Regions from separate parts of the Undibacterium sp. Ji42W genome, predicted to be linked through region 2. Evidence: riboswitches for the same ligand, from Rfam matches in the RefSeq annotation. Region 2 holds a riboswitch; the other holds the start of a gene.
What was found. Region 2 has a riboswitch for cyclic di-GMP ahead of ACO0LG_RS25275 (response regulator). Riboswitches for the same ligand answer to the same signal wherever they lie in the genome.

Region 1 (7,415 bases), on a different contig from region 2:
CGTCCATGCCAACAGAACAGATGATGCAAAAATACATAGGACGTTTCGCCCCCTCCCCGACTGGCCCACTGCATATGGGTTCGCTGGTGGCTGCCATGGCTAGCTATCTCGATGCAAAAGCCCATGACGGGCTATGGCTGCTGCGCATGGAAGACCTGGATTTTGACCGCAATGTCAAAGGCGCAGACCAGCACATCATCAACTCGCTGTACCGCTGCGGCATGATCTGGGATGGCGACATCCATTGGCAAAGCCAGCGCCAGCATCTGTACGAAGCTGCCTTGCAAGTTTTAGGTGACAAGCGCTATCCCTGTGCATGTTCACGCAAGGAAATCGCTGATTCACGCCTGCGGCTGGGTGAAACAGCCAGCCAGATTTACCCGGGCATTTGCCGTCATGGCCTGACAGCAGGGAAAATTGCCCGCGCCTGGCGTTTGCGCGTACCAGATCAAATCTATCGATTTAAAGACAGACTCGCGGGTATGCAGGAACAAAACCTGGCGACCGAGGTTGGTGACTTTGTCTTGAAACGTGCCGATGGCTTCTGGGCTTATCAGTTAGCAGTGGTGGTCGATGATGCGGCGCAAGGCATTACCCATGTGGTGCGCGGCGCTGATTTGATCGATTCCACTGCACGGCAAATTTATCTGCAAGAATTGCTGGGCTCGCCCACACCTTCTTATCTACATGTGCCAGTGGTGACCAATGCAGATGGTGAGAAATTGTCCAAGCAAACCGGGGCACTCGCTTTTGACCGCGGTGATAATGACTTACTGCATGAAGCACTGATGCCAGCAGCACAATTCCTGAGGCTGAACTTGTCATTAACATTCGATGATATTCCAAGGTTCTGGTCAACGGCAATTCAGGCTTGGAAAGTAAAGATGGCAAGTCTGGAATCACCATAAAGCCAGGGGCTGCATTGCAGCCCCTGTTGTAGATCAATGTCAGTGATTATTGAGAAGCAACAAATCATTAATGCTCAGGATGTTCTCTGCCGCGCTCATGTCCATGGCGATCATGCTCGTCATAACGTCTGTCGTCACGTCGATAATCATCGCGCTGGTATTCATTACGTCGGTAGTCATCGCGGCGATATGCATCATGCCTGTAGTCATGGTCGCGATAATAACCATCGCGGTAGCGTGGCACTACTTGCGTGTTATACCAGTTTTCCTGCACAAAATAGACTGGGCGGCCGCAGGCATTATAGCTGTAGCAATAACGACTCCAGTTATTCCTGTGCATGGTAGGGACAACCAAGTACATAGGGGGCTCAACTACCTGTACTCTTTGCACGATACGTGGTTCACGGTAAATTACCTGTGGCTGAGGAAAATTACCTACATCCACCTGCCCATAAAATCCTGGCTGACCAAATTGCACAGAAAGACCTACATTCTGCGCCTGGCTCTGTGCCGTCATGAATAAAGCTGCACAAGCAGCGCCTGCCAGCAAGACTTTTTTGCATGTCATGGTTTTCATTGCGTACTCCTTTTCAATACCTGCTCACAGAAATACATACTGTGCTTACCACCTATAACGTTTGACGAGCACATCTGTTGACTTCTGCAAAAAATATTCTCTATCACCCTATGGAAAAGGTCTGTACGTTAGCCAACATATGCAGTAGATGACGAATCAAAGCAGACATAAAAGATATCGCTGTGCAACTTATTTTGCATGAAAATTTGCCGCCCATTGCGGCGCTTTTTGATCGAGAACGGCGCGACGCTCTGCCGATATTTTCATGGTGAGTTGCGCGAGTGTCGTGCGGTGAGATACAAAGGCATAATTGGCATCACGTTTTCCAAATTGACGTTTAAGTACATACTCAAGCTGGTTGGCACCAGCCACATCTTCATAAGCAGTTTCCAGCGCTTCTGGCAAGACTGCCTGATATCGCAAGACCAGTTGTGCCGACATGCCGCGATAAGCCGGATCATTGGTGCCAGTTTGGTGTGTGTATTTGACAGCGTCTTTCAATGCAGTGAAGGCATCTGCATTTTTCTTGATGTTCGGTATACCGGATTGGATGTTGTTCACTCTTGCCCTTACCGCTCGTCATGGCCACAGACCAGCCCGACTTTTCAGTGATTTTTCTTCCAGGCAGGCTAGGCGGCTATTTGCTTCAGCAGCAACATAAGTTTGCTGCCTTACATTGCCCTAAGCTGCAAGTTTGCGATTCTTTGCCAACCAGTCCTTGAAATGGGCGCGCAAAGGTTTTGCCGTGATCAAGTCGCAATCATCCAGACTACTCTTTGCAGCTTGTGAACTTGCGCAAGCAAGTGCCAGGCAAATCAAAATTCCGGCACGGGAGATGTGTGGAGAAAGTTTCATCTGCAATTTTTTGATGTTTTATTCAGATAAAAATCGGATACAAGTCCGTACGCACAGATGCTGCCATGGTGAAAATGAAATGTGAAATTATTTTACAACTTAACACTTTTTGCTTAATTGAAAAGCCAGCAAAGCAACAATTCCCAGGTTCTGTTATCAAAGCGAAACCGAAGCTTGTTTTAGCCACACGATTTCAACAATCCTTGACATTTTTCTGCTTTCTTTTGAGTGGAAATATTCATACCCTGAATTTGTAACCAAGAAATTCAAATTCAGTTTCCAAAAAACTTGAGGGCAAACCTGTTGAAAGTCAGGGACGCAAAGCCACCGGCCTACAGCGCACACGCGCCATGGCAGCGGGGTTACCGGTGATGTTATAGCGAACGCGTTTGATCGCTGATGCGTATTTATAACAACCGAATCACCGCCCTCTGCTGATATCGGAGTGCACTCGTGATTAGTCCAAAGAAAGCAGTTTCCACATCACTCAGCCCGCTTGCATGCCTGAGTATTTTAATCAGCGCAAGCGTCCTTACCGCCTGCGGCGGTGACAGCCCCCAAGTCAGCAATGCTGTCGTTGCGTTACCACCGGCAGAAGTTGCTACAGGCATGACGACACTGGATGTCACGTTGCCTGTATTGCCGCCAGATGTGGCAATTCAAATGACCCAACCCACTTTTCACATCGCACCAGTCTTGCTTGATGCGCCTGCCGACACAGATGCATTCAACGGCAGCAGATCAGCCCACATGCCACCAGCCTTGCAAACCATACCGCGTGAATGGCAAGGCGTGCATGGCCGCGGTCTGACGGTATCGGCAATACGCTCTTTGCCACGCCCGCAACTGACACCGCCGCCGATTGCTGCGGGTTCGATTGATGTGTTGCCATCGGCCAGCACAGGTGTGGTATCTACCTACACGCCGGCACAAATACGCGCAGCATACGGCTTACCGACACTGCCTGCCAGCATGACAGGTTTGACAGCAGTTCAGGCTGCGCAGTTAGGTGCTGGGCAAACAATTTACATTGTCAATGCAAGACATGATCCCAATATCGTGGCAGAACTGAATGCCTTCAATCAAAAATTTGGTCTGCCTGCCTGTGCTGCCAAAACCATTGCTTCCAGCACTGCCCTGCCACTGGCCGCGGCATCTGCCAGCGCTTGTGAATTTGCTGTCGTGTTTAGCACCAGCGCGGGCGGCATGAGCAGCAATGCACCAGCTTATGATTCTGGCTGGGCCACAGAAATTGCACTCGATGTACAATGGGCACATGCCACGGCACCGCTCGCCCGCATCATATTGATTGAAGCTGCCGATTCTTCCATGAGTAATATGGTCGGCGGCATCAAACTGGCCAATGCCATGGGGCCGGGTGTGGTATCAATGAGTTTTGGTTCAACAGAAGGCAGTTGGACTGCCGGTGTAGAAAGTACATTCTCACCAACAAAAATGACTTATCTTGCTGCCTCCGGCGACAATGGCCCTGACGTTGAATGGCCAGCAGTGTCACCGAATGTAGTAGCCGTGGGCGGCACCAGCCTGACTTATTCTGGTGGCAGCAGGACTGAAGTGGCATGGTCAAATACCGGCGGTGGTGTCAGCGCCTATACAGCAACACCCAGCTATCAAAATACAAGCGTACCAGGCATGGGCGCACCAGCCCGCAGGACAGTGGCTGATGTGTCCATGAATTCTGATCCGAACACTGGCCAGTATGTCGCCGTGATGACACAAGGCAGCAGCACAGTCAACTGGGTCAGCGCTGGTGGCACCAGCCTGGCGACACCGCAATGGGCGGGCATTATCGCCGTCGCCAATGCGACTCTGGTACAAACTGGCAAAACAGTATTGGGTGCACCCCATGCGGTGTTGTATAACAAAATTGCCAGCGTACCGGGCAGTTATGCCAACGTATTTGCTGACGTTGCCAAGGGCAGCAATGGCAGTTGCGCCAGTTGTACAGCCAAGATTGGGCATGATCAGTTGACTGGTCTTGGGACACCCAATGTCAGTAATTTGCTGAGCACACTCAGTGGCACCGTCATCACACCAGCACCGGCAGTGACCTCTGCCAGCATCAGTGGCCAAACTGGCACTGCATTGAGCTTTACTGTGTCAGCAACTGCAAGCAATGCATTGACTTACAGCCTGAGTGGCAATCCATCGGGCATGACGATCAGCAGCGCTGGTATCGTCACTTGGGCCACACCTGTTGCAGGCACATATGCCGTGATTGTCACTGTGCTGGATGCAGCAACTGGCCAGAGTGGCAAGGGCACATATACAGTCACGATCACCGCGCCTGTACCGCCTTTAGTAACTGCCAGTACGATCAATGGCGTAGCCGGCAGTGCCCTGTCGTTCAACGTAAATGCGAGTTCAGCCAATGCACTGACCTACACCCTTAGTGGCGCACCATCTGGCATGAGCATCAACCAGACCGGTGCGGTCAATTGGGCCAGCCCGCTGGCAGGCAAATATGTGATCACAGTCGTCGTCAAAGACGGCAAGACTGGACTAAGCAGCCAGGCAATATTCAACATTAGCATCGTGGCATCTGGTCTGAGCATCAATGCTCCTGCCTTGACGGGTGTGGCGGGCAAGGCCTTGACGGGCACCATCAGTATCACCGCGCCTGGCGCAACATCGCTATCTATCTCGATTAGCGGTGCGCCGCTGGGATTAAACTTCAGCATGAGTGGCACGAATATCATCACAAGCTGGAGCAGCCCCGTAACAGGCAGCTATACATTGAAAGTCACAGCTACTGACAATACCGGCAGAACTGCAACTACCAATATACCTTTGACCATCACGGCGAAATAAGAAAGTTAATGCAAGAACGGGTGGGATCAGGCTTACTGACCTCACCCATTTTTGTTTGCGTAACTTAATGTCCGCTATGGCCTTGCGGCTTGCGCACCTGTACTTCAACTTCCTTGCCATGCTTCATCCCGGCATGCCGATCAGCAGGCTGGCGCAGGGCATCCGCTACCGGACCGGCATATTCATACGCCACTGTTCCTTTGGGATGCTGGAACCAGCCGGGGTCTTTATAGTCACCCGGCTTCTGGTCTTTGCGCACCTTGACGACGCTGAACATGCCGCCCATTTCCAGCCCGCCAAATGGCCCTTCGCCTGTCATCATAGGGATGGTGTTGTCGGGTAGCGGCATTTCCATGGTTCCCATGTCGGCCATACCCTTGTCGCCCATGCTCATATAAGCTGGGATCAACTTGCTGATCTTGTCGGCCACATCTTTATGATCGACACCTATCATTGACGGCACACTGTGGCCCATGGCATTCATGGTGTGATGGCTCTTGTGGCAATGGAAGGACCAGTCGCCTTCTTCATCGGCGACAAACTCAACCTGGCGCATCTGGCCGACGGCGATATCAGTCGTCACTTCCGGCCAACGCGCTGTTCTGGGCACGGGGCCGCCATCCGTACCTGTCACGGTGAATTCATGACCGTGGATATGGATCGGATGGTTGGTCATCGTCAGATTGCCTACGCGTATCCTGACCCTGTCATTCTTGCGTACATTCAGGGTATCAATGCCAGGAAAAATGCGGCTGTTCCATGACCATAAATTAAAGTCTGTCATGGTCATGATATTGGGTTTGAATGCGCCTGGCTCTATGTCATAGGCACTGAGTAAAAAAATAAAATCCCTGTCGACTTCCTCAATCTGCGGATGTTTATTCTTTGGATGGGTAATCCATGAACCCATCATGCCCATCGCCATTTGCACCATTTCGTCTGCATGCGGGTGGTACATGAAGGTGCCGGGGCGACGTGCCACAAATTCATAGACAAAAGTTTTGCCTGGTTGTATCGACGGCTGGGTCAGGCCGGATACACCATCCATGCCATTGGGCAGGCGCTGACCATGCCAGTGCATGCTGGTATGTTCTGGCAAACGGTTGGTGACAAAGATACGTACCCTGTCGCCCTCCACCACCTCTATCGTGGGACCAGGGCTTTGGCCGTTATAACCCCAAAGGTGGGCTTTCATGCCGGGAGCCATTTCCCGCACTACCGGCTCAGCGATCAGGTGGAATTCCTTGACACCATTATTCATGCGCCATGGCAGGGTCCAGCCGTTCAGTGTCACCACCGGATTGTACGGGCGACCATTCTTGGGCTGCAGCGGCGGCATGGTGTCGGGCCTGGTTTGTGTGACAGCTTCCGGCAAGGCAGCCAATGCCACTTTGCTGACGCTGGCCGCTGCCAGGGCACCACCAGCGATGCCAGTAATACCCGCCAGTTTAAAAAAATCTCTTCTTGTACTCATGTTATTTCCTTCGCAGATCTAGTGATCAATGCGCTGTTTCTGCCGTGGCAGCTGATTTGACGGGATTAAGATTACTTGCCGATGGACGCCCCAGCAGTTCAGCCTGCAACGCCGCATCTGCCAGCCAGAATTGTTGTTCCGCGTTGATAGTGGCCAGCACGCTGTTGACTTGCTCGCGACTATCGGCCAGCAATTCAAACACGCTGATGAACATGCCGTTATAACGCAACTGGTTTTCGGCAGAGATGCGTTTGCGTATCGGCAGTATCTCGTCATGGTATTGCCTGGCGATATCGTACATGCTGCGATAGGCAGAATAACTGACCCGCAGATGCGAGCCTGCATTATTCACCGTATCTTGCAGGCGATAACTGGCTGCAAGAGTCTTCGCATTCATGGCAGTTCTTTGTGCATCTCCCCAGTCGAATAAAGGCAACCTCAGGCTGACTGTAAAACCACGCTTGATATCGCTATTGCCCGATGCATCAAAATTGGTGTCGCGCCTGATGCCCAGTTCTATATCTGCAAAGCTGCTGACCAGGCTTAGGCCCTGACGTGCGGCGGCGGCATCCAGTTCCTGTTTTGCCAGTTGTATATCGAGACGGTCTTTGGTCGCTTGCGGACCTATGTTTTCTGCTGCCAACGGTGTTACCGGCAAATCAGGCAAGTGCTCTGGTAGTTTGAGTTTTTTCTCCTGCTCGTCATTCAAGCCCAGCAAACGCACCAGCGCTTCGCGGGTAGCAAGGCCGGTATAGCGGGCAAAGCTGAG
Region 2 (7,415 bases):
CTTCTTCACTGGCAATCAGCTTTTCAAAACCGGCAATGTTTTCATCCTGGTTCTGTCTACGCGATAGAATCAGTTGCTGTTCTTTTTCAATTGCTGACTGTTCGTTCAGGAGCAGCATATTACGCATGGAGCGCGCATTGGCATTGACGTTACCGAGCATCTTGTAAGCCAGCACCACTTTAGGGTAGCTACCATCCACAATACGGTGGGTACCATCATTGATGCTCTTCAGGTTGGTCATCGCCAGCCAGGCCGTTACCGCCAACAGCAGTAACACTGCTGTAAATCCCAGACTGAGCCGGATACCAATATTCGGAGTACGTAATTTCATTTTGCTCTCCACAAGAAAAACATCGAAGACTGCTTGGTCAAATCAACAGCAAGGGATCAACCAGATGTCACTTAAAGTTTTATGCTTTGGCTTTATGCTTTAAGCGCTACGGCTGAGTCTTTCAAAAAAACTTTCATGATTGAAGTCCAGCCAGACTTTGTCATCCTTGACAAAGGCGGCTGGCACATGGGCTTCCAGCGTGGCAGGCAATTGCGGCATTTGGGTGATGATGCGCAATTCCGTCAGCGGTTGCGGATAACTGTCTATCAGCATGCCGACGGCATTTTCTGCCTTGTCCAAAATCAAAAATAATTTAGATGCAGTGACTTCAGACCTGCGGCCACTGAGTACCAGACCCAAATCAAAAATGGGCACCAGATTGCCACGCAGGTTGATCAGACCAAGCAAGAATGCTGCCGCACCAGGCAAGGGAGCAAGCGCCTGTGGCCGTATCACTTCACTCCCCACCTCGGCCCTGATCAGCAAGTTCAACGAACCCACACGATAGCCATAACGCTTTCTTTCGACCAAGGGTGCCACATCGCTCCACAACAAATCACCAGGCGGCGTGAAGCGCTCAAGGGCAACACTGGGTGGTAGCCATTCTTTAGACTGTCCGGTATTGCTGGAAATGACTAGACTCATGAGCGCCCCCGTTGATGGGTGATGGAAAGAATATGAAATCAGACGAAAATTTAAAATCAGGCAGCGATTTTGAGTTGATCAATGATCTGATCCGCTGTATAGGGTTTGGCGACATAGCCTTTGGCACCTTGCAACTGACCCCAGATCTTGTCGGCTTTTTGCGATTTGCTGCTGACAAAAATGATGGGGATGTCTTTGGTTGCCGGGTCTTGTGTCAGGCTGCGGCAGGCTTCATAGCCATCCATTTCGGGCATGACGATATCGAGGAAAATAATTGAAGGTTTTTCAGCCTTTGCTTTTTCCAGCGTGTCCTTGCCACTGGAGGCGGTGATCACCACATAACCAGCATCAGTCAATATGCTTTTGATGTTGGCCAGTTCAGTAGTGGAATCGTCAACAACGAGTGCTTTTTTCATACCCATGATGTACTCCCGAGATGTGTAAGTGAAACGCTCTGGTCCCCAGAGCAAAGGTAAAAATACTGGGCTGATCTGGTTTCAGGTACCCATCGCCAGGCCATGATTCTTTTCCATGTCAGGCGCTGTCTCAGTTGCGCTCAGGCTCTTTTCGACAACGGCCCGGAACTTCAGGTGTTCTACAGGCTTGGTCAGATAACTGCTGCAACCAGACAGAGAGCCACGGATACGGTCAAACGGAGAGGACTTGCTGGTCAGCATGACCACGGGTGTGCGCTTGGTTTGTGGATGGCGGCGTATGATCTTGCAGATTTCATAGCCATCAGCACCAGGCATGACGATGTCGAGGAAGATGATGTCGTAGTTTTTCTTTTCCAGCATCTGCAAGGCTTGCTCACCGGTCTCAGCGCAGTCAGAGGCGATCTTCATCGAGCGCAATTCCAGGTCTATCTTGATTCTTGCAGTAGGGCTGTCATCTACGATGAGAGCGCGGTGACCACCCTGCAAGACCGAGCTTGAGGGATTTTTTTGCAGCAGGGGCTGCACAATAGCTGCTTTGTCCATTTCTGCCTTATGAGCAACTGCTGCACTGAGTGGAAATGCTGTTTGTAAAACTTTTTCCAGTTCATCTGCTACCTGATCGAGCAAGGCCAGCATCTTGGTTGGTACCAGAGGATGCAGTAAATGATATTTGCCTGGCTGTGCCTTGCCTGCATTGGAAATGAATACCGTGGCAGGTTCGGGAATATTGTGTGTTGCTATAAGCTCCTGTAAAGCTGCTCTGGCCTGGCTATTATCCGGATCGAGTATGACGATGTCAGGGTCAGCAGCCTGACTGGCATCGCACAAGGCATAGGAATGCCTGCGTCCGCTCGCCATGGTCAAGCTGAGCACACTGCGCACCAGACGCAATTCATACTCAGACAAACCGAATACACTAATCAGAATTTTTTTAGAGGCGCCGGGAAGCGCCGTAGAAATGCTGTTCATGAGCACATGCCTCTTAACGAAAAACCGCTATGCGGAATACGGTACCTGGCTACCCTGCCATGTTTAGCGAGGGCCCTATAGTTTTGCGTCCCACGCTTTCGGGTGGTTTGCCTTTAAACAACGCTAATGCTCGCCCTATGGATTATGCTTACTTCGTAGGGCGGTACATCAACCACAGCGCCTCATGCGAAGCACCGTTACCCCAATGTAGTTCAAGAATTTGAAGGCTACAAGGAAAAAGTTAACATTTTTTTGCTTTTTCTTTTTTTATGTAAAAAATACAAAATTTAGCCTTGCTGGCAAATTTTTGCATATTTTGTGAGCACTTCAGCAACGCCCTGTTCCAGACATTCAACGATGACGGCATGGCCTATGGAGACTTCGAGTATGCCAGGGATAGTGAGGAATTTCATCAGGTTGTCCAGGTTCAGATCATGCCCGGCATTGACACCCAGGCCGGCATCCTGAGCGCGCTTGGCAGCGGCCACGAAACCCTGGAAAATCTCGTCACCCTTTGCTGTGCCAAAATGCTCGGCATAAGGTTCTGTATATAACTCGACGCGGTCTGCACCGAGTTCCCTGGCCAGATGCATATCCTGATTGTCGTAATCAATAAACAGGCTGCTGCGTATGCCCAGCGCCCTGAGTTCAGCCAGCACTGGGCGTAAAAAATCAGCGTCCTTGCGCAAATCCCAACCGTGGTCAGAAGTCAGCTGATCTGGCGCATCAGGCACCAGCGTGCATTGCGCAGGCTTGTTGCGCTTCACAACTTCGAGAAAGTCTGGCGCGGGATAACCCTCGACATTCAATTCCACGCCACGCGCCTGACACAACACGCCCAGGGTTTCCACATCGCTATAACGCGCATGCCTTTGATCCTGACGCGGATGCAGGGTAATGCCCCGCGCACCGAGATCCAGGCAGCGCGCAGCAAAAGCCTGCACATCAGGATAATTACGGCCGCGTGAATTACGCAGCAAGGCGATTTTGTTGATGTTGATGGAGAGTGCGGTCATGGCGATTCCAAAGTCTGGGCAAGTAATAAAAAATAATCGTTGCAGATTTTTCTTGTTCAAGTATTCATCATGGACTTGCTTGTGAATTTGTACAAGTAACACAGCGGGGTGATTTGCTGGCGTATCTGTTTTTTTTGCTCCGTCCCATTCAAGGGAGGGAATCCAATCGTATTTTTGCTGAACATTTAGTAAAAAAGCCAGCACAATTGTGCTGGCTTTCAAGTACAAACTCCAGGCATGGCTTACTGGTGGAAAGCCAGCAACTGCGCCCCTTCAGTCACCTGATCACCAATTGCATATAAGACCTCATCAATGACACCATCATGCGGTGCTGAAATCGTGTGTTCCATCTTCATCGCTTCCATGATCAGCAGGGCATCGCCTTTCTTCACTTCCTGCGCCTTGTTGACGAGCACGGCAACGATCTTACCTGGCATAGGGGCAGTCAGGCGGCCAGTTTCTGCCTCGGCTTCACCCGCATGTGCCAGCGCATCGATGTAATGCAGGTCAGTATGTCTGCCCTGGCTGAAGACATGGAAATGTTCACCATCGCGCACTACCGTGGCGGCCACGGTCTGGTCTGCGATCTTGATGACGATATCATTTTCATGCGCCAGCGCCAGTCTGACTTGCGCTGTTGCTGCACCTGCCTGCACTTGCCAGCCGTCAGCCAGATAAGTCACCTGCACATCGTGCGTCTGTTCTTCTTCAGTGAATTGCAGGCTACGTTGCATGAGACTGTTCATGCGCCAGCCGTGGCTGGATTGCCATGGGTCATTGCCTGCAGATTTTTCTGAATTCAGCAGGGACACAACCGCCAGCGCCAGCGTTGTCAGGTCCGCGTCTACCGGTGCCGGGAACAGTTCTGCCTGATTGCGCTCTATAAGACCAGTATCGAGGTCAGCGCCAGAAAAAGCTGTGCTGGTGACCAGGCGTGACAGGAAAGCAATATTGCTGTTCAGGCCGACGATCTGGTACTGCGCCAATGCTTGCGCCATACGGGCCAGCGCTTCTTTCCTGTCCTTGCCCCAGACGATCATCTTGGCGATCATGGGGTCATAGAAAGGTGAAATTGTATCGCCTTCACGCACACCACTATCGATACGGAAAGCCGCAGGATCAGTCGCGCCACCGAGTTCAAAATTCACTGCGACGGGTGTGCGGGCATGCCGCAAAGTACCTATCGATGGCAGGAAACCTTTCTCAGGATTTTCTGCATACACGCGTGCTTCTATGGCGTGACCATGTATCTGCAATTCATGCTGTTGCAACGGCAGTTTTTCACCGGCAGCAACGCGCAATTGCCACTCTACCAGGTCAGTACCGGTGATCATTTCTGTCACCGGATGCTCGACTTGCAGGCGTGTATTCATTTCCATGAAATAGAAAGAACCATCCTGGTTGGCGATGAATTCCACCGTACCAGCACCGACATAGCCAACCGCTTTTGCAGCAGCCACGGCAGCATCACCCATCGCGGCGCGGCGCTCTGCTGTCATGCCGGGTGCAGGTGCTTCTTCCAATACTTTTTGATGGCGGCGCTGGACTGAACAATCGCGCTCAAACAGATAGACGCAATTACCGTGGGTATCAGCAAACACTTGTATTTCTATGTGACGTGGTCTTTGCAGGTATTTTTCTGCCAGCACTTTATCGTCACCAAAAGAGTTGATGGCTTCGCGTTTGCAGGAGGCCAGCGCATCCTTGAAGTCAGCAGATTTCTCGATGACGCGCATGCCCTTGCCACCACCACCGGCACTGGCTTTCAGCAAGACGGGGTAGCCGATACGGTCAGCCTCTGTATGCAAAAAGTCAGCATCCTGGTTATCGCCATGGTAGCCCGGCACCAGTGGCACATTGGCTTTTTCCATCAGGGATTTCGCCGCAGACTTGCTGCCCATGGCTTCAATCGCCGAAGCTGGTGGGCCGATAAAGGCGATGCCATTTTTGGCGCAAGCTTCAGCAAAGTCACTGTTTTCTGACAAGAAGCCATAACCAGGATGTATCGCCTGCGCACTAGTCGCCAATGCGACTTGTATGATCTTGTCGGCACACAGATAACTTTCCTTGGCGGCAGCAGAGCCTATCAGAACTGCCTCATCACAAACCGCGACATGCTTGGCATTGGCATCGGCTTCGGAATACACAGCGACAGTCTTGATGCCCATGCGGCGTGCGGTGGCAGCAACACGGCAAGCAATTTCGCCACGGTTGGCGATAAGGATTTTGGTAAACATGTCTCTAACCTTTTGGGTGGATGTATCAGTTGCGATAATTTTTCTTTAATCAATCACCAAAAAAATGCTAAATAAAAACATGCATTTCTCTGTGTCTCCATCTTTTCTCTGTGGCCTCTGTGCTGAAGACTTATGGTTTTAATCAACCACAACTACCAGCTTTAGCCTCAACCTTGCCTCGGGTTTTCAAGCCCAGTTTATCCAGCAAGACGCGATCATCCTGCGCCTCAGGATTAGCCGTAGTCAACAATTTATCGCCATAGAAAATCGAATTCGCGCCAGCCAGGAAACACATGGCCTGCACTGCTTCACCCATCTGACGACGGCCAGCAGACAGGCGCACACGCGCCTTGGGCATGGTGATGCGGGCGACAGCGATAGTGCGTACAAATTCCAGCGGATCAAGCGGGTCCAGGCCATGCAAAGGGGTGCCCTCCACTTGCACCAGATGATTGACTGGTACGGATTCTGGATAAGGATTCAAATTCGCCAACTGCGCGATCAAACCAGCGCGCTGGCGGCGTGATTCACCCATGCCGACGATGCCACCACAACAGACTTTGAGACCGGCACTGCGTACATGGCCAAGCGTATCGAGCCTGTCCTGATAATCGCGGGTAGAAATAACGTTGCTGTAGAACTCAGGTGCAGTATCGAGATTGTGGTTGTAGTAATCGAGGCCCGCATCTTTCAGACGCTGCGCCTGTTCTTCCTTGAGCATGCCCAAAGTTGCACAGGTTTCCAGACCCATGGCCTTGACTTCGCGTACCATGGTTTCTACTTTTTCCATGTCGCGGTCTTTCGGTGAACGCCAGGCGGCACCCATGCAAAAACGGGTTGCGCCGTTTTCACGGGCGGCTTTGGCGGCGTCCAGCACTTCGCGTACATCCAGCAATTTCTTGGCTTCTACCCCAGTGTCATAACGTGCCGCTTGCGGGCAATAGCCACAGTCTTCTTCGCAACCACCGGTCTTGATGGAGAGCAGGGTCGCCAGTTCTATATCACCATCCGGGAAGTTGGCGCGGTGTGCAGTTTGCGCCCTGAACATCAAGTCATTGAAGGGCAAATCAAACAGGGCCAGTACTTCATCCACGGGCCAGGTCTCGGCTTCGATTTTCTTGACCGGTGGCTGGAATTGCATGGCTTGCAAAGTCGTATCAGTAGCTTGCATCTTTGTTTCCTTTTACTTCAATTGACTCAAATCCAGATACGAGGCAGCAGCTTTTGCCTTCTCGTGATCGGGAGCATTCAAACGGGGAATATGTCCCAGCATGGGTGCGGCTATGCGCTCACGCAGGGCGGCAATATTTTCTTGCGGGTATAGCATGCTGGCATCAACGGTATTGCCAACCCAGCCTGCCAGCCTCAAACCGCGGGCGGCGATGGCTTCAACAGTCAACAGCGCATGATTGATGCAACCCAGACGCATGCCAACCACCAGTATCACGGGTAAATCCAGGGCTTGCGCCATGTCAGCCGTTGTCACCTGTGCATTCAGGGGCACGCAAAAACCACCTACGCCTTCCACCACCACGGCATCTGCCTGTTCACGCAACTGCTGGTAACTGTCGACGATATGAGGCAGTTCAATTTTCACATGCTCCAGTTCAGCGACGATATGCGGTGCCGCTGGAGTCTGCATCAGATAAGGGCATACCAGAGCCAGCTCTGCCTTGACGCTGGCAGCGGCGACCAGCATGTCTACATCTTCATTATGCAAGACGCCATCGCGCTTTTCTGCACCGGCGGCGATCGGTTTCATGCCCACTGCCTGCAAACC

Region 1: it holds a riboswitch for cyclic di-GMP, as region 2 does, so the genes downstream of both, ACO0LG_RS18800 (putative Ig domain-containing protein) here and ACO0LG_RS25275 (response regulator) in region 2, are expected to answer to the same signal.

Annotation. Positions count from the first base shown of each region.
Region 1 is NZ_JBMPOV010000008.1:207,817-215,231, forward strand. It holds gene gluQRS (tRNA glutamyl-Q(34) synthetase GluQRS) at 6-908, shown strand; gene ACO0LG_RS18790 (hypothetical protein) at 976-1,485, opposite strand; gene ACO0LG_RS18795 (hypothetical protein) at 1,675-2,046, opposite strand; cyclic di-GMP riboswitch class I at 2,624-2,710, shown strand; gene ACO0LG_RS18800 (putative Ig domain-containing protein) at 2,794-5,172, shown strand; gene ACO0LG_RS18805 (multicopper oxidase family protein) at 5,237-6,646, opposite strand; gene ACO0LG_RS18810 (TolC family protein) at 6,672-7,415, opposite strand, start outside.
Region 2 is NZ_JBMPOV010000014.1:37,121-44,535, reverse strand. It holds gene ACO0LG_RS25290 (methyl-accepting chemotaxis protein) at 1-331, opposite strand, end outside; gene ACO0LG_RS25285 (chemotaxis protein CheW) at 431-976, opposite strand; gene ACO0LG_RS25280 (response regulator) at 1,033-1,398, opposite strand; gene ACO0LG_RS25275 (response regulator) at 1,474-2,382, opposite strand; cyclic di-GMP riboswitch class I at 2,420-2,504, opposite strand; gene ACO0LG_RS25270 (pyridoxine 5'-phosphate synthase) at 2,670-3,398, opposite strand; gene ACO0LG_RS25265 (acetyl/propionyl/methylcrotonyl-CoA carboxylase subunit alpha) at 3,641-5,635, opposite strand; gene bioB (biotin synthase BioB) at 5,778-6,806, opposite strand; gene bioD (dethiobiotin synthase) at 6,819-7,415, opposite strand, start outside.